Regions from separate parts of the Arthrobacter sp. TRD_SC_6 genome, predicted to be linked through region 2. Evidence: riboswitches for the same ligand, from Rfam matches in the RefSeq annotation. Region 2 holds a riboswitch; each other region holds the start of a gene.
The links. A riboswitch is a leader RNA that binds a small molecule or an ion and turns the genes downstream of it on or off. The one in region 2 is predicted to bind S-adenosylmethionine.

Region 1 (6,051 bases), 1.0 Mb from region 2:
GACCTAGCGGACACCAGTGAACTAGCGCCTACCGTCGCTGCCATCTGCGCGCTGGCGCAGACGCCGTCCGTACTCACCGGCATCGCCCACCTTCGCGGACACGAAACAGATCGCCTCGCCGCCCTCGTCACCGAAATCAACCGGTTGGGCGGTGACGCGGAAGAGACCGTGGACGGACTGATCATCCGCCCGGCCGCCCTGCACGGCGGGCCGTTCCACAGCTACGAGGACCACAGGATGGCCACCGCAGGCGCCATCCTGGGCCTCGCTGTTCCCGGCGTCGAGGTGGAGAATATCGCTACGACTTCCAAGACCATGCCACAGTTTCCTGAACTGTGGCAGGCCCTGGTCGACACTGCCTATCAGTCTGGCGAGCAGTGACGCCAGCCGGATCGCGGCGCGGAACTTCGTCGTGGGACGAATCCGATGTCCGCATCAGGCCGAACAAGAAGGGTTCCCGCCCGCGCACGAAGGACCGCCCGGCGCATGATGACGCGGTGACTGGCCGCATCATCACCGTGGACCGCGGCCGGTACACCGCAGTCGTCGCTGAAGATACTGCCCAGGAAAGGGTGGTCATCGCCGCCCGGGCGCGCGAATTGCGCCGCTCCCCCGTTGCCGCCGGCGACCTCGTCGCGCTCGTGGGTGATGTCACCGGCGAGCCCGACACGCTGGCCAGGCTGGTCCGGATCCATGACCGGCATACGCTGCTGCGGCGCAGCGCGGATGACACCGACCCCGTTGAACGTGTGGTCGTGGCGAACGCAGACCAGCTCGTTGTGGTGGTCGCCGCTGCGAACCCCGAGCCGCGCACGGGCTTCATTGATCGCGCCCTGGTGGCAGCGTACGACGCCGGAATCCAGCCGCTGCTATGCGTCACCAAAGCGGACCTCAAGGATCCGGCGGAGCTCCTCGCCAACTACGAACACTTGGATCTTCCGATCATCACCAGTAGAACCACAGCCACCGACGTCGGTGTTCGAACCACCTCGGCCAGCGGAACCTCTGCCTTGCTCGCCCCCGAGGCGATCGAGCGTTTGAAGGGCCTCCTTGATGGCCAGGTCAGCGTGCTGCTCGGCCATTCCGGTGTCGGGAAGTCGACCTTGGTGAATGCACTCACTGGTTCCAACCGCGCAACCGGCGGCGTCAACGCGGTCACCGGGCGGGGACGCCACACGTCGTCGTCGGCCTATGCGCTGAAGGCGGACAACTCCGCTTCGGGAACCTGGATCATCGACACACCCGGCATACGCTCCTTCGGCCTGGCTCACGTGGTCCCGGACCGCATCCTCTCTGCGTTCCCGGACCTGGAACCCGGGACCGCGGACTGCGAGCGGGGATGCCGGCATGATGACACTGCGGTGAATTGCGGACTGGACCCGTGGGTGGCTTCAGGGGATGCAGGAGAGTCTGGTTCTGTTCGGCTGGCCTCATTGCGGCGGCTTCTGGGAGCCGGTTCCGAGCCAATTGCACAATCAAAGGAACTTGGAACCCACTAACCGCGAAGTGCTGTTAGACTGTTTTCAGTTGTTGTGTTGCGCACTAATTTTTAAGCCTTGATTTCTCTCCGGAGTTCGAAAGCTTTCTTGACAGGCGAACGGACACCGCGACAGGAACCCCGAAGTACGGGGGGATCCTCACACTCAAGGAATAACAAAAATGGCAACAGGTACAGTCAAGTGGTTTAACGCTGAAAAGGGCTTTGGATTCATCGCTCCTGACGACGGCGGCGCTGACGTTTTCGCTCACTTCTCCGCGATCAACTCGGGCGGCTTCCGCTCACTCGAGGAGAACCAGAAGGTCAGCTTCGAGACCACCCAGGGCCCTAAGGGTCCCCAGGCTGAGAACATCTCCGTTCTTTAATAGAGTCGTTCTCTAGGGACACCGTTCTCTAAAGCTTAGTTTCACCAGAAGAGCACCGGCCTCACGGCCGGTGCTCTTCTGTCGTTTGACCCCCCGGTCGTTCAACCCTCTGTGGCTTGGTGGTAAATCCCCGCTTCACCCAGTGAGCCAAGGCGCGCGGAGGAACGCCCGAACCTGCGCGTTCCAGGAACACTGACGCGATAGGTTGATGGGTATGAACCTCCAGAGCTACAACGATGACCTGCGCCTCGCCCACGTGATGGCGGACTCCGTGGATGATCAGACCATGTCCCGGTTCAAGGCGCTGGACCTGGCGGTCGAGACCAAACCGGACTTCACTCCTGTGACTGACGCAGACAAATCGGCGGAGGAAGCAATCCGCGGCCAGCTTTCCCGGGCGCGCCCACGTGACGCGGTGCTGGGCGAGGAATTCGGAAGCAGCGGCGCCGGCTCGCGCCGGTGGATTATCGATCCCATCGATGGCACTAAAAACTTTGTTCGAGGCGTTCCGGTGTGGGCTACCCTGATTGCCCTGGTGGATGAGGGCAGGCCAGTCGTCGGGGTAGTCAGCGCGCCGGCATTGGGCAAGCGCTGGTGGGCTGCCACCGGTACCGGCGCCTTCACAGGAAAATCCCTCGCCGCAGCGACGCGGTTGCGGGTATCGAACGTTTCGCGTTTGGCGGATGCATCGCTGTCTTTCTCCAGCCTGTCCGGGTGGAAGGAACGCGGAAACCTGGACGACTTCATGTCACTGTCGGAGTCGGTGTGGCGCACCCGCGCTTACGGCGACTTCTGGTCCTACTGCCTGGTCGCGGAAGGCGCCGTCGACATCGCTTGCGAGCCTGAGCTCAACCTCTACGACATGGCCGCTTTGGTTCCGATTGTTACGGAAGCCGGCGGGCGCTTCACCTCGTTGGAGGGTGCGGACGGACCGTTCGGCGGCAACGCCCTGGCCACCAACGGCACGCTCCATAACGAAGTTCTCAAACGGCTCAACCCGGCGCTGGATGACCTCCTGTGAAGACTGAGCGGGCGACAGGAACCCGTAACAAACAGCATTGAGTCACTGGGCTCCCTTTATGCTGGAGCCATTGGTCACGAGTGCCAGCGCGAAACCCCGGTTCGCTGGCCGGCAACCCTCCTTCTGCGGTGGGGTGCCCCGGGTGACGACCAGGCCGAACCAGAAAGTGGTTCGGCAAGCGCGGAACCTCCTCATGGCAGGTTCCATGAGACCACTGTGGGGTTTTACATCCATGACTAACGCAATACTTGACCTGGCCACCGCTCTTTCTGCCGGTCCGCTGGTTCCGGTCCTCGGCGGGGAACTTCAGGCTCCCTTGATTGACGGCAGCACAGCCCGCTACGTCAACCTCGACTACGCGGCCTCCACTCCCGCCCTGACGCAGGTGAACGACTACGTCCAGAGCGTGCTCCCGTACTATGCGAGTGTTCACCGCGGCGCCGGGTACGCCTCCCAGATTTCGACGTCCCTGTATGAGAACGCCCGGAAGATCGTCCGGGACTTCGTTGGCGGGCGTGATGATGACGCAGTCATCTTCACGCGGAACACCACCGACTCGCTGAATCTGCTGGCGGGTTGCCTTCCAGTGGACGGGGAAGTGCTTTACCTCGACCTGGAACACCACGCCAACCTGCTGCCCTGGCTGCAGCTTCCGCACCGAAGCGTGGTTGCGGCCGACACAGTGGCGCAGACTTTGGATCTCGTGAAGCGGGAGCTGGCCGAAGGGGGAATCAGCCTGCTGGCGATCACGGGTGCCTCGAACGTGACCGGGGAAATACTGCCCATCGCCGCCTTTGCTGAAGCCGCACATGCTCACGGAGCTCGAATCGTGGTCGATGCCGCCCAGCTCGCACCCCACCGCCGCCTCAATATAACCCGGGATGCCATCGACTACGTGGCCTTCTCCGGCCACAAGCTGTACGCCCCTTACGGCTCGGGCGTACTGGTCGGCAGGTCTGACTGGCTCGACGCCGGGGCGCCGCACCTTGCCGGCGGCGGTGCTGTTAAGTCGGTGCGGGTGGACTCCGTTTCCTGGACCACCGGACCGGCCCGCCACGAAGGTGGATCTCCGAATGTGGTAGGCGCCGCTGCACTGGCCAACGCCGCGCAGGTGCTTGCGACACTGGATGAATCCGGGTGGCAGAACCATGAAGCCGAATTGAGGGCGGCCCTCGTCGAGGGGCTCGACGGCTTTGAGGACGTCACAGTGCATCGTATTTTCACCGACAGCGCTGACGCCATCGGCGTCGTGAATTTTTCGGTGAACGGATACGACGCCGGCCTGGTGGCCGCCTATCTCTCGGCTGAACACGGCATCGGGTTGCGCGACGGAAAATTCTGCGCCCATCCACTCCTGAAGCGGCTTGGCCTGCCATCCGGATCGCTCCGCGCAAGCTTCGGCGTCGGATCCCGGCACGACGACGTCGACCGCCTCCTGCATGGGCTGCGGGCGCTGGTGGAGAACGGGCTTGGCGCCGATTACGTAGTGGATGCTGGCCGATGGGTACCCGCGGTAGAGACCCGCAGTTTCCCGGAGTGGGCTCCGCACACGCCCGGCACCGCGGGTGCCGCTCCCTGCACCACAGACTGAAGGTCCGCTCAAGGATGCGGATGGGTGCTTTAATTGTCGGGTTCCCCAACCTGTCCCCCATTCTCAGTCCATGCCAGGAGCAGCACCATGGTAGTTGGAGGCCCGCGCCTCGGTGAGCAGCGCCGTCGTGAGCTTGCGCAGGGTTACCTCCAGGACGGCGAGCGCTATGAGCGTGTGCGGCCGAGCTACCCGGATGCCTGCGTTGACTGGCTGCTACCAGACCCCGCAGAGCACGTCGTGGATGTCGGCGCGGGGACCGGCAAGTTTACTCGTCTGATACTCGAGCGCTGTGCAAAGGTGACTGCGGTCGATCCTTCCGAGGACATGCTCTCCGTACTGTCCTCGCATCTTCCCGATGTGCGGACGGTTGTCGGTACTGCGGAAAGCACCGGCCTGCCAAGCGGGAGCGCTGATGCCCTCACCATTGCGCAGGCATGGCACTGGTGTGATCCTGCGGAAGCTGGCAGGGAGGCTGCCCGGGTGCTCGTACCCGGCGGAGTCCTCGGGTTGGTGTGGAATCAACTTGATGTTTCGGTACCGTGGGTTCACCGGCTCTCACGGATCATGCATGCCGGGGACGTGTTCCGCCCGACGTACCGGCCGCGCCTGGGCATGGTGTTCGCCGAGCCTGTCGGGACCGTTCTTGCCTGGACGCAGAGCCTGTCCGCGGCCGACGTCGTCGAACTTGCCCGTTCGCGCAGTTACTACCAGCGCGCATCGGATCCAACCCGCGCGAAAGTTGAGCACAATCTCTCCTGGTACCTGCACGAGCACCTCGGGCATCCACCCGACGCAACACTGGAACTGCCCTACCTGACCTACTGCTGGCGGGCCGGGCGCCTGGAACGCCCTCACAACACCTGACCCTGATGGACTGCACGCACCGCCGTCGTCGGGGAGTGAATTTCCGCGTTATATTTAGGCATGCCTAAAAATTGGTTTACGGCAACCCTCATAGTGGGTCTTGCTCTCACGGGCTGTGGCGTCGCGCCCGCCGAACGAACGGCCGGCGAGGATCCGCGGCCCGTGGTGTTGACCACTTTCACAGTGCTCGCCGACCTTACGCGGACGGTGGCCGGAGATCATGTCCGCGTTGAGTCCATCACTAAGGTCGGCACCGAGATCCATGGGTATGAGCCCACGCCATCGGACCTCGTCCGCGCCCAGAACGCTGACCTCATCCTCGATAACGGGCTCGGCCTCGAGCGGTGGTTCGAGCGGTTCCTGCTCTCGGTGGATGCACCCCGGAAGGTCCTTTCCGTTGGAGTGGAACCCGTGGACATCAGGTCCGGCAACTACTCCGGGCTCGCCAATCCGCACGCCTGGATGTCCCCGGCCGCCGCACAGGTTTATGTGGACAACATCATTACTGCCCTTTCGGAGCTTGAGCCCGGTCACGCTGCAGAGTTCGCCGCGAATGGTGCTGCCCTCAAGCAGGAGTTGCGCTCACTCCTGAAGGAACTGAAGGCAGCCTTTTCCGACAGGTCTGCCACCCCGGCGCTCGTCACCTGCGAGGGTGCTTTCTCCTACCTCGCACGCGACGCCGGCCTCAAGGAAGCCTTCATCTGGCCAGTGA
Region 2 (6,051 bases):
GTCTTGAGGACTGAATCGCGGGTAAGGGAGCCCACATGAACTCGGAAGCAGGTCTGAAGCGCGGAGACCGGCTCAACGCGATCCTCGAACTGCTTGCGCAGTCCAAGCATCTTGAGGTCGACGATATCGTCGCGCGCCTTAACGTCTCGCCGGCCACCGCCAGACGGGACCTCGACAGTCTGGCCGAACAGCGCCTGCTGAGCCGCACGAGGGGCGGCGCCACCATCGAAGCCGGTGCCTACACCCTGTCTGCCGGCCAGAACCGAGATGCAGCGTCAGCCCACAAACGCGCGATCGCCCACGCAGCCAGCGCCCTGATTCCACGCGGCGCGGTCGTGGGGCTCTGCGGAGGTACCACCAGTACGGCACTGGCGCAGGTGCTCAGCACTCGCCGCGACCTGATGGAGCAGTCGAGGAAACCGACCCTCACGGTCGTCACGAACGCAATCAACATTGCCGCCCAGCTTGCTGTGCGGCCAAACTTCAAGATCATGGTCACAGGCGGGATAGTCAACTCCCGCTCATACGAGCTCGTTGGCCCCTACACCGATGCCATCTTGCAGCGGGTTGCTCTCGACTTCGCTTTCGTGGGCGTGAACGGGCTGGACCCGAAGTTCGGCCCTACAGTCGCCGACGAGGGTGAGGCAGCCGTCAACGCCATGATCGCCCGGCGCGCGACGGCAGCCTACATTGTTGCTGACTCGTCGAAGATCGGGGTTCGGGCATTCGCGACAATGAACGGTTACGCCTTCACGAACCTGATCACGGATGACGGCATCACCGAGTACCAGCTGACGGCATTCAAGGAGGGTGGCACGCGGGTGGTCGTAGCTCCGCCTGTCGACACCGACTAGCCACTCATCGACGCTGTCCAGAGACGGGCGCTTTGGCTGCCGGCAGCCGCGTACGGCACCATGAACCTATGCAGACCGACAAAGCCAGCCAGCCGTCGGCTGCTGTTGGAAGCTTCAGGGTCAAGGCCGAAGTCCTGATTGTGCTGGGGCTGTCACTTGGGCAGTCGGCGGTGTACGCCGTCGTCCAGCTGCTCGACAAAATGTCCCGCGGACCCCTGGGTGCCCAGACCACCACGATGAACCCCACACTGAATGACCGGCAGTACTTCGATCTGGCCTATCAGTTGCTGGGTATCTTCTTCGCGCTGATTCCGGTGGTACTGGTGTTGTTCCTGCTCACCGTTCCAGGCAGATCGGCGTTCCGCAGGATCGGTTTCACGTTCACCCGACCGTTGGTGGACTTCGGACTGGGCTTCGGGCTGGCAGCGTTGATTGGAGCGGGGACGCTGGGCGTTTACGCGGCCGGCCGGGCGTTCGGCCTGACCACCGCCATTGTTCCCTCGGCTCTCGACACCTACTGGTGGACGGTACCGGTGCTGATTCTCTCAGCGGTGCGTCACGCTGTGGTCGAAGAGGTGATAGTGGTGGGGTACCTGTTTGTTCGCTTGAAGGAACTTCGCTGGTCTACTCCGGCGATCATCATCACCTCAGCGTTGCTGCGCGGAAGCTATCACCTGTATCAGGGGATAGGCCCGTTCATCGGCAACGTGGTCATGGGACTCATTTTCGGGTACGCCTACACACGCACCAGGCGAGTAATGCCACTGGTGGTGGCTCACGCCCTTCTGGACATTGCGGGCTTCGTTGGCTTTGCGCTGTTTGGTCCGGCTATTGGACTGGGAAGCTGACCGGCTTCAGATCCGGACGAATCCATCGCTGGTTTCGAACGTCACCGACATAATGCCTGGCGTGCCGTTTGGTGCAATCCACTCCACGTCTACGTTGTCGAGCGGGTAGGCGGCCGGCGTGCCAAGCCATTCGGTGACGCGGTCTGCGGAACCTGCGATTGTCAGGGCGCTCAGCCGCACGGATGCTTCGCGGGCCTGTGAGGGGTGGATAGCTTCGGTGCCGTCATCCCAGCGGATCATGTAAGGAACCTGGGGATCTGCGATCAGGCCCTTGATGCCGATCTGCTGCCAGGTGAGTTCCTGTCCGTCCGGAAACTTGCGGTTCCCGGGGACAGCCCCGCGTCCGAGCCGCTCTTCAAAGGGTGAAAGATCATCAACCGCAACGCACCAGCCCATCCAGCCGCCGCCAGCTTCCGACCGTGCGCGGACTGCCTGCCCGAAGGGGGCCTTGTCCGATGCCGGGTGGTTGAGTACCTCAACCACCTCTAGGTACTGGCCGTTGACGAGAGGGATGATCACGTTCCGCGTACCGAACCGCGGATGAACCCCGCCCCTGACATAGTCAACGCCAAGGGCTGTGGAGATCCGCTCTGCGGTGGCAGTCAGACCGTCGGGTTCGCAGGCATATGACACATGATCCAGACGCATGGCCCCATCTTGGCACTTTGTGATGGACGCCTCGACTTAGGGTTACCTAAGTCACAGGTAGGATCGTGAGTGTTCCGACGGTGCAGGAGCCCAGATGGTTGTTCTGGGACCGCCGATTTCCGGACTCCTGCAGTGGAGGATTAAGACTCGTTCACCTAGTCGGACTTGGCGTACGTTGCCGCACTCATGATTTCGTACCCCACAAACGTCTCGTCATTTTCAACCCAAGCATCGTGGCCCGGAGGAATGGCGTAGGCGTCACCGGCATTGATTGTGTTGCGGGTCCCGTCTTCCAACTGGACCGTAAGTGTTCCCGCGATGCAGAAGCCCAGATGGTTGTTCTGGCAGCTGTCGGTGTGGACCACGGTCTTGACCGTCTCGGACCAGCGCCAACCGGGCTCGAAGGTGAACCTGCCGAGCGTGGTGCCACCAATATTGACGACATCGACTTCTGTCTTTGGGGGACGGCGTTTTTCATCCGGGTCATCAAAAGATTTTGATTCAAGGGTTGTGACAGTTACTGCAGGCATTTTCAGTTCTCCTCAACAAGGAGTGGTTTAACTGTTCCTCCGGAAGCGCGATTGGTGCTCCGGGAATGCAAGTCTGGCAGGGCATCGCGACGACGTGCCGTAATGGGCTGAACCGAACCTGCGATCGAGATTCTCAGGTTGCTCTCAATCTGAGGCACTGTCAATAGGTGCAGACGGTGATTTTGGCCGCCGCCACAGGAAGCATCGCGAAAGCACCAGCACCCAAGGAACCCCCAAGGTCATTTCACCGCGAGTCACAATAGTTGCCCTTTTCCGCCCCTGTCGGGTCTTCTAGTAACAGGTCACGAGTGACAGTGTGGCGGGCTCTTGCCCGCCATCAGCCCCGGCTTGCTGTCCGGCAACCCTCCTTCCGCGGTGGGGTGCCCCGGGTGACGACCAGGCCCTGCGCGCGGTGTGCAGGCGCAAGCGCGATCCACAAAGGCGGCAGGTTTGACAGGCATCACCACAACGGAACCGCACCCTGAGGCGGAGCCTGTGGACAGCGTCGTACACCAGCTGTCCATCGGCCCACTGACGCTGGAGACCGGCGGACATCTGCCCGACGTCGTCCTCGCGTACGAGACCTGGGGGACGCTCAACGCGGAGGCTTCCAACGCGGTACTGGTACAGCACGCACTCACGGGGAGTACGCACGTGGCTCGGGGAACCTCCGAGGAGGACGGCTGGTGGGACGGATTCGTCGGTCCCGGCCGCACCATCGACACTGATCGGTTCTTCGTCGTCTCCATCAACATGCTCGGCGGCTGCTATGGCTCAACCGGGCCTGCTTCGCTCGACCCGGAGGGAAACCCGTGGGGATCCCGCTTTCCGTTCATTACCATTCGGGACTCGGTGCGGGCAGAGGCATTGTTGGCGGACCGGCTCGGTGTGGCGACATGGCATTCGGTGATCGGCGGGTCGATGGGCGGGGCGCGTGCACTCGAGTGGGCGGTGATGTATCCGGAGCAGGTGGCGCGTTGTGCGGTCATAGCGTGTGCTGCTGCGAGTTCGGCTGAACAGATTGCTTTTGCCCAGGCGCAGGTGCAGGCCATCCGTCTTGATCCCCGGTACAACGGTGGGGACTATTACGGCAGCGCCAGCCCGGAGGACGGGCTCGGTATTGCACGGCGCATAGCCCACATCACCTATCGCTCCGAAGCCGAGTTTGCGCACAGGTTCGGCCGTGCAGCGCAGGGGGCCGAGGCGCCGTTCGGGTCCCACCTCTCCGCAGATCGGGGCAGGTACCAGGTGGAAAGCTACCTGGACCACCAGGCTGACAAGCTGGTCGGCCGGTTTGATGCGAACAGCTACGTCACGCTCACCGAGGCACTGATGAGCCACGACGTCGCCCGGGACCGTGGGAGCCTGACCAGCGCTCTGTCGGCATCCAGCGCGCGGTTCTTCATCGCTGCGGTGGACTCGGACAGGTTGTACTGGCCCTCACAGTCGCATGACCTGGCGGCCGCTCTTCCGGGCGATGTGCCGGTGCACACGATCACGTCACCGATCGGCCACGACGCCTTCCTCACGGAGATCGCGCAGCTTGAGCCGGCGCTTCGTGCAGCGTTTTACGACGACGACGACGACGACGACGACGACGCCGCCTAGCTTTCCTAGAGGCGTTGCAGGCGCAGGTCGACGGGCCGTTCCAGGAAAGCGGAATACCTGTGGACTGCGCTTTCGAGCGCTGCGGCCTCGTCAGGATCGAATTGCCTATGCATTGTTACCTGCACCATTACGTGCCGTCCGGCCTTGCGCGCACTGAGCGTGTGTTTCCAGCCGCCCGCCACTTGACCGTTGAGCAGGACAACATGCCCGGCCAGATGCGCCGGATTGGTCCCGAGTGGAGCCGTGCCGAAGAAGCGGGTGGGGGTATAGCCCATCACGAACTCGTCGTAGCACTGGATCAGGTCCACCCGGGGGAGCCCAGGGGCCGCTGCAACCGGCTGCTGCGCCGAACAGACGAAAGTGGTGCCACCGATTTCCTCTGTGGCGAACTGGTCTCCGGCCTCTTTCAAACCAACGCGCACGTCCGTCAGGGTCAGTCCCGACCAGAGGGCGCAATCCTTCACGGTTGCGGGAGATCGGGAACTGAAATAGCGGATCACCAGCTCGCGCAACGCTGCGGTTCTGTCGAACGTGCCGCCGTCGTGCCCTGTGGTTGGTCCGCCCGGTGGGATCGAGCCGGCTCGCGAACCGAACGCCGCGTAGGTGTGTTTTATTGTCCCGTTCGGGTTTGTCCCGTTCGCGGCGAAGACGGGGATTCCACTGATGAGGACCCTGTCGAGTTCGGCAGTCATCAGGAAGGACGCCAGGGCGGGGCCGGTGGATGGAAGTCCGGAAGCATCCAGCGCTGCAGCCAGTTCGTCGCGGGTGCGGTGGGCTCCGTCCGACACCGCTGCCTCGAGTACCGCCGTTCCCTCCGCCATGGTGCGTGCGTCATGTCCGAGCCGTTTTAGGAGAGGCTGCATGGACCTCCTGACTCGTGATTCGGTAAGGCGGAGCAGCCAGTCTGCATCCGATCTATGCACAAAGTGCCAGGTTGGCCTCAGGACATGGGTCCGCAGGAGTGACCCGGCCGAGTATTCCTGATCGACGGATGTGGCCGTCGTACCGTTGCAGCGCTGCGCGAGTGACCAGCGTGCATAGGCGAACTCCTGGGCCTGCACAGCGCCCATTGATCGCAGGAGGGCCGGTGCTGATTCCGCTGGAGGACCCCAAAGATGCTGCTGGAGCAAACGTCGGGTGCCGACGTCGTGCGGTGCTGGAGCGTTTGCGGGTCCGGCTGCCGCGGTTTCTCGGGGCGGGTTCATGGACCAACGCTCCCACATGGGGGCGGCCGGGCCGCACCTTTGGCCGTGCCAGAATGTCTTAATGACCCAAACCGCTGGACCCGGCCCATCGTCAGCACCGCAATCCACCTGGGAGCCGGTGGTGATCTGGTCCAAACCGGAGAACGAGCGGCCGGATACCCCGTTGCTGGTCCTGTTGCACGGTCACCTCGCCAACGAGGATGACCTGATGGGCATTCTCGAGTTCCTCCCGGAGGAGTTCACTGTGGCGTCGGTCCGCGCACCTATTGCGATGGGCTCCGGATTCACCTGGTTCCCGTTCACTCCCGACGCGCGGGGGCTGACGGGTGAGGTCATCGCAGCCGTGGACAACATCACC
Region 3 (6,051 bases), 820 kb from region 2:
GCGTGTCGAGCGGGACATTGCCTACATCCCACTGGTGTTCGGCTACGTGAACTACAGCACCGGCCCGGCGCCCCTGCAGTTCGGGGACGCCCCGGCCTGGGTGCCCGGCGGCCGGCGCGGGTCCGTCATCGGCGGAACAGGCCTTGCCCTTTCCCGTAGGTCCAAGGTCGACGATGAACTGCTCGCCTACCTACGCTGGCACCTTGATCCGCTCACGCAGGCCACATTCATTGCCGACAATGACGGCCAGCCCAGCGCCCGCTCCGCCTGGACCAATGACGCCGTCAACGCCCACGCGAACAGTTTCTACTGCAACACCCTCGCCACCATTGACCAAGCCTGGGTGCGCCCGCGCGTCCCCGGCTTCACCAAGTTTCAGGGCGAAGCGTCAGGCCTGTTGCGGGAAGCGATCCTCGGGCCGGCGCAGGCGGCCTCCGCCGTCGTCGAAATCAATGCGCGGTTCAATGCGCTAGCCGACCGATTTGCTACCCAAGGGAGTACCCATGTCTGAAGATATCCGCTGCGAAATAAGGGGGCGGGTAGCGCTGGTTACCATCGACCGGCCGGCGAAGCTGAACTCCGTGACCAAGGAGATGTCGGACGAACTGGTGCGCATAGTGCATCAATTGAATGACGACGACGGCGTCCGGGCAGTGGTGTTGACCGGCGCGGGCGAGCGGTCTTTCTGTGCAGGCAGCGACATCCGCACCCTGGACAAATACGCAACGCCGTGGGACTTCCGGAATCGGGCCGACTACTGCGACGCCATCCGCGAATGCCGCAAGCCCGTGATCGCCGCTGTGAACGGATACGCGTTTGGTGGTGGGCTGGAGACGGCGCTGACCTGCGACATCCGGTTGGCTTCAACCACGGCGAGCTTCGCGGCTCCCGAGATCAAGCTGGGGTGGATCGGTGGGGGTGGGATGTCGGCGTTCCTGGCCGCGTCCATCGGGCCTTCGAATGCTGCGCTCATGCTGATGACGGGTGATCCTATCGATGCCGAGACCGCTCTTCGCTGGGGGCTCGTGAGCGAACTGGTGGAGCCACAAAACCTGGTGGCGCGTGCCGTTGAGCTCGGCGGGGTCATCGCTGCGCGTCCGCCCATCGCGGCCGAGACAGCCAAAGCCAATCTCCGCGCCGCCTACAACATGCCGCAGGACGCAGCAATCCGTTATGAACGGGATCTGCAGACCATTACCTTCGCCACGGCCGATGCCGACGAGGGCCGGGCCGCGTTCACCGAGAAGCGCCAGGCCGAGTTCCACCGGCGCTGAAGCGCGTTTCTCGCCCACTGTTTTGGCTTACCGTTTTGCCTAGCAACCTACCGAGAGGTTCACTGTGACTCTTCGCCCCACCGCTTCAGCGCTACTGCCCGACGACGGCACAACAGGCGCGCTCGCTGGCCGCGTGTTCGACCCGTCCGTTGGCGGGCCGAGCGTCGTGGCAATCCGGGCGGACGGCGTGGTGGATGTCAGTGCGTCGTTCCCCACCATGCGTGCGCTGACCGAGCTCGCCGATCCCGCGGGTGCGCTTGCCGGGGCCACAGGTCCGGTCCTGGGAACGCTCGATGAGATCGCCGCCAACACCCCTGACGCCACGCGGGATACGAGCCGCCCATGGTTGCTCTCGCCGATCGACCTGCACGTGGTTAAGGCTGCAGGAGTTACGTTTCCGGTGTCGATGATTGAGCGCATCATCGAGGAACGGGTTCGTGGGGAGGCGCACGGCGGCGCGGCGGTCCGGGAGGAAATCCTGGGTCTGCTGGGCGGATCACTGAACACGCTGGTGCCCGGCTCGCCGGAGGCCGCAGAGCTGAAGACCCTGCTGATGGAGAGGGGTTGGTGGAGCCAGTACCTTGAGGTTGGAATCGGTCCGGATGCGGAGATTTTCACCAAGGCGCCGGTGCTGTCCACTGTGGGGGCCGGCTCCGACGTCGGTGTGCTCGCGAAATCCGAGTGGAACAATCCCGAGCCGGAGGTTGTGCTGGTGGTGTCCTCGGAGGGGAACATTGTCGGCGCGACGCTCGGCAATGACGTGAACCTGCGGGACATCGAGGGCCGGTCCGCCTTGCTGCTCGGCAAGGCGAAGGACAACAACGCCTCAGCTGCGGTGGGTCCGTTCATCCGGTTCTTTGACGGCGGCTACGGGCTCGACGACGTCCATTCCGCCGTCGTCACTCTCACTGTGGACGGAACGGACGGTTTCCGGCTTGAAGGTACGAGCCTGATGGAGAAGATCAGCAGGGACCCGGCGCAGCTGGTGGAGCAGGCGATCGGTCCGCACCACGCCTACCCGGACGGGTTGGTCCTGTACCTCGGGACACTGTTCACACCGATCGAGGACCGCGGCGGGGCCGGTGCGGGATTCACGCACCACGTCGACGACGTCGTCACCATCAGGGAGCCGCGGCTCGGTTCGCTCATCAACCGGGTTCAGGTGAGCGAGAAGGTAGCGCCGTGGACGTTCGGCATTGACGCGCTGTACCGGAACCTTGCCGCGCGCGGATTACTCTAGGATTCGCGGCTCAGTCGCTGGGCCGATTGACGACATGCACGTCGGCCCATCCCCAGTCGAGCCGGTCCTTGAGCCATGCACCCTTTTTGAGGGTCGGGAATCCAGGTCATAGGGCCAGCCAATTGCGGCATCGTTATCGGCTGTTGTTTTTGCGTATGTTGAGAAAGATCGCGATGAAGGCAAGGCAGAACATGAACGGACTGAGGGTTTCCCAGAATCCCCGGCCGTCAAGGATTCGGAAGACGCCATTGGTGAGAAACAGAGCACCCAATAGCGGTGCGGCAATCAGGCAGAAACGTGCGAGGTGCGGGTGCATCCTGGGTTTACGTGATTCAGGCATTGTCTGCAGCGTACCGTTTTAGGCAGGTTTGCTGAACGCAACTGCGTGTCGCCCAACAAAACGCCGACCCCTTGGCCACTCGAAGAGCTGAAACCTGCAAGGAATCGTACGGCGCCCTGCAACGGCACCAGCGACCCTCAAGAAGCCGGTTCGAGCGACCGTCCCGATTCCAAGCCCAACGAGGCCGAATCAGACAAGACCACGCCTACGCGCAGCCCGTTGCGCCGATCGAGGGCTGCCACCCGCACAATCAACAAGCCGCTGCAGGCATCCCAAATCGGCCTGCTCACGCTTCGGCGCAACATGGCCTCGAGCGTGTGGATGTCCTGACTCCAACGCCGCACCCACTCACCGTCTACGCGGAAGTCGATGGCGCCGTCGTGCACATTGAGGATGGGAAAGACCGTGGGAAAGTGACCACCTGGAGGTTCGTGGCTCATCGCCGTCCTTCGAGTTTGCTCTTGCCCGCACCGGTGCCCGAGAGGGCAATGTGGGCCGCTTCCTCATCCGAACCACCCGTGAACATGGGGTTGGTGTGCGGCCAGTCGGAGCTTGGCGCCGCAGCTCATGAAGCTGAAAGGAGTATAACGACGACGGTGTCCCGGGGAATCCGTTGTGACGCACTGGCTTGTTCTAGCTCTCGTTTAACGATAGATTTCTATTGCAGGTCAATCGAAGGAGTCGTGATGGGAAAACTGGCCATCCTTGCGTTACGTGTTGTGATCGTGATGGTGCTGGCGGGTTCGCTCTTTGTGCAGTTGTGGATGGTTCCACTGATCGCCACCGACCTGGAGGAAGCGGGAGTCCCAACCGGGCTGCGCATCACGCTCAGCGCAATCGTTGTCCTCGGCATCGTGACAGTGCAGGTCACCGCGCTCTGCGTCTGGAAGCTCCTCACGATGGTTCGCCGTAACACGGTGTTCTCACGCGCAGCCTTCCGCTACGTCGACATCATTTTCTGGGCCATCGCCGCAGCGGCCGTGCTCATGTTCAGCCTGGCCGTCCTGCTGGCTCCGGGCGAAATTGCACCGGGAATCGTGCTCCTGATTTGCGGTGCGGCGCTCATGATCGGCGGCGTTGCACTGATCGTGCTGGTGATGCGGACCTTGCTCGCCCAGGCTGTTGACCGCGATGCCGAAGCCCAGCACCTCCGCACCGAACTCGACGAGGTGATCTGATGCCCATCATCGTGGATATTGACGTCATGCTCGCGAAACGGAAAATGGCGGTGGGCGTGCTCGCAGACCGCATTGGGATCACCCCCGCCAACCTGGCCGTCCTCAAGAACGGGCGCGCAAAAGCGGTCCGCTTCACCACGCTCGAAGCCATCTGCGACGTCCTCGACTGCCAGCCCGGTGACATCCTGCGCTGGGAGGGTGCCACCGAAAATACCAACAGAAACGACGACGACGGCGCCACGCCCCTTAAGCGCGGGCCCTCCTGAGCTAATCCTTCAGGAACAGCTCGACCACCGGCACCAGAACGTCCGGGCGCCGGATCGGAAGCTTGAGCGTGAGAGTCCCGGGCGGTTGTCCGCCCATCTCCATATTCGCCGCTTTGGCCGTGGGATCGGTCTGGATCTGTTGCACTTCCGAGGCGTCATTGAGGAGTTGTGCGTAGGCGACTTTGTCGGCCAGACCCGGCAGGTGTACGTGTTCGAGCGGCCATCCGAACAGGTGCAGGTACAGCCGGTTACCGTTCTGTGTGTACCGTGCGTCGGCAGGCGGCGCGAACGCTGAGGCTCCGGCGCCCCGGATGGACCGCTCGTGCAACCGCATCCATTCGCCTATGCTGTGCAGGCTCTCGCTGGCTCGTGGATCGAACTCGCCCCGACCAGTCGGCCCCACATTCAAGAGCAGGTTGCCGTCTTTGGAGACACCGTCAATGAGCATCCGTACCAGGAGGTCGGGCGTCTTGTAGGCGAGGTTGTCGCGGTCGTAGCCCCAGGAACCGTTCAGCGTCTGGCACGCTTCCCACACGACTGGCGTGCCGTCGTCGTTCTTCATTGGCTGGCTCGGCTGGTACTGCTCGGGTGTGATGAAGTCACCGTCGATTCCGAGGCGATCATTCACGAGGATGCCGGGCTGCAGTTCGCGGACCATTGCGAGCAGTTCAACAGCCGCCCAGTCGGTTGCGCCCTTGCCGCCCCACACCACGTCGCCGATCACGTCGTAGGAGAAGTCGTAGAACAGGTAGTCGATCTGGCCGTAGTTGGTCAGGAGCTCGCGGACCTGGCCGTGCAGGTAGTTGCGGTACCGGCTCATGTCCCGGGACTCGTTCAACGCTGCCACATCTGGCGCGTCCCGCTGCGGGTGGTGTCCGTCGATGGTGAAATCAGGGTGGTGCCAGTCGATCAGGGAGTGGTAGAAGCCGACGCGTAGCCCCTCGGCCCGGATAGCGGCAACGTATTCGGCGATCAGGTCGCGGCGGAAGGGAGTGTTTGATGCCTTGTAGTCGGTGAGCGCGGAGTCCCAGAGGCAGAATCCGTCGTGGTGCTTGGTGGTCAGGACCACGTACTTCATGCCGGCGCGCTTGGCCTGGCGGGCCCAGTCGCGGGCATCGAAAAGGTCAGGGTCGAAGTTCTCGAAGTACCTGCGGTAGTCCTCGGTGCTGCGCTTCTCCCAGGTCATGACCCATTCGTGGCGGGCCGGTAAGGCGTAGAGGCCGAAGTGGATGAACAACCCGAAACGGTCGTGCTGGAACCAAGCACTGTCAGCGCCTCGGACGGGAGATTCGCTCATGGTTTGGAACTATACATCGGATCTTTCGCCGGGTGGAGTCCGCCCGATTCATAGGGTGTTCACCATGACCCGACGACGAACTCGCCGATCACAGTTTCGCCGTCAGATTCGTAGACCGGCACCGTGACTGTCTTGCCCTTCATCGACTCCTGCCAGGCGAGCGCTTCCTCCGGGCTGGTGAAGTTCGCGGATCCGCCGGCGTCACGGAGTTCGGTCGTGTAGGCGTAGCCCATCTTGCCGTTCGTCGCGAAGACCGCTTGCAGGTCGGGTTCCGTGCTGTCTTTGGCCCCACCGTAAGTGTCGCCGTTCTCGTTCACGGCCCATTCGGTGGGCGTCTGGTTTACGTAGGTGACCTTCGCGCGGTACTGGACGTCGTCGTCGGCCTGGATTTCGGTAGTCCGTTTTTCGGGGGTGAGGGTCAGGGTTTGCCCGCCCATGCTCGACGCGTCATTCCCG

Region 1: it holds a riboswitch for S-adenosylmethionine, as region 2 does, so the genes downstream of both, ACWA1U_RS14555 (aminotransferase class V-fold PLP-dependent enzyme) here and metX (homoserine O-acetyltransferase MetX) in region 2, are expected to answer to the same signal.
Region 3: it holds a riboswitch for S-adenosylmethionine, as region 2 does, so the genes downstream of both, ACWA1U_RS06125 (hypothetical protein) here and metX (homoserine O-acetyltransferase MetX) in region 2, are expected to answer to the same signal.

The regions. Positions count from the first base shown of each region.
Region 1 is NZ_CM143953.1:3,065,988-3,072,038, forward strand. It holds gene aroA (3-phosphoshikimate 1-carboxyvinyltransferase) at 1-381, shown strand, start outside; gene rsgA (ribosome small subunit-dependent GTPase A) at 378-1,499, shown strand; gene ACWA1U_RS14545 (cold-shock protein) at 1,660-1,863, shown strand; gene hisN (histidinol-phosphatase) at 2,072-2,884, shown strand; SAM riboswitch class IV at 2,957-3,071, shown strand; gene ACWA1U_RS14555 (aminotransferase class V-fold PLP-dependent enzyme) at 3,117-4,475, shown strand; gene ACWA1U_RS14560 (class I SAM-dependent methyltransferase) at 4,563-5,339, shown strand; gene ACWA1U_RS14565 (metal ABC transporter solute-binding protein, Zn/Mn family) at 5,400-6,051, shown strand, end outside.
Region 2 is NZ_CM143953.1:2,053,942-2,059,992, forward strand. It holds gene ACWA1U_RS09735 (DeoR/GlpR family DNA-binding transcription regulator) at 54-854, shown strand; gene ACWA1U_RS09740 (CPBP family intramembrane glutamic endopeptidase) at 923-1,702, shown strand; gene ACWA1U_RS09745 (VOC family protein) at 1,709-2,350, opposite strand; gene ACWA1U_RS09750 (cupin domain-containing protein) at 2,506-2,880, opposite strand; SAM riboswitch class IV at 3,181-3,315, shown strand; gene metX (homoserine O-acetyltransferase MetX) at 3,340-4,488, shown strand; gene ACWA1U_RS09760 (winged helix DNA-binding domain-containing protein) at 4,494-5,693, opposite strand; gene ACWA1U_RS09765 (alpha/beta hydrolase) at 5,755-6,051, shown strand, end outside.
Region 3 is NZ_CM143953.1:1,235,043-1,241,093, forward strand. It holds gene ACWA1U_RS06105 (hypothetical protein) at 1-511, shown strand, start outside; gene ACWA1U_RS06110 (enoyl-CoA hydratase/isomerase family protein) at 504-1,274, shown strand; gene ACWA1U_RS06115 (fumarylacetoacetate hydrolase family protein) at 1,339-2,514, shown strand; gene ACWA1U_RS06120 (hypothetical protein) at 2,648-2,854, opposite strand; gene ACWA1U_RS06125 (hypothetical protein) at 2,992-3,294, opposite strand; SAM riboswitch class IV at 3,307-3,427, opposite strand; gene ACWA1U_RS06130 (DUF2975 domain-containing protein) at 3,541-4,032, shown strand; gene ACWA1U_RS06135 (helix-turn-helix domain-containing protein) at 4,032-4,298, shown strand; gene ACWA1U_RS06140 (alpha-L-fucosidase) at 4,300-5,595, opposite strand; gene ACWA1U_RS06145 (peptidase M56 family protein) at 5,655-6,051, opposite strand, start outside.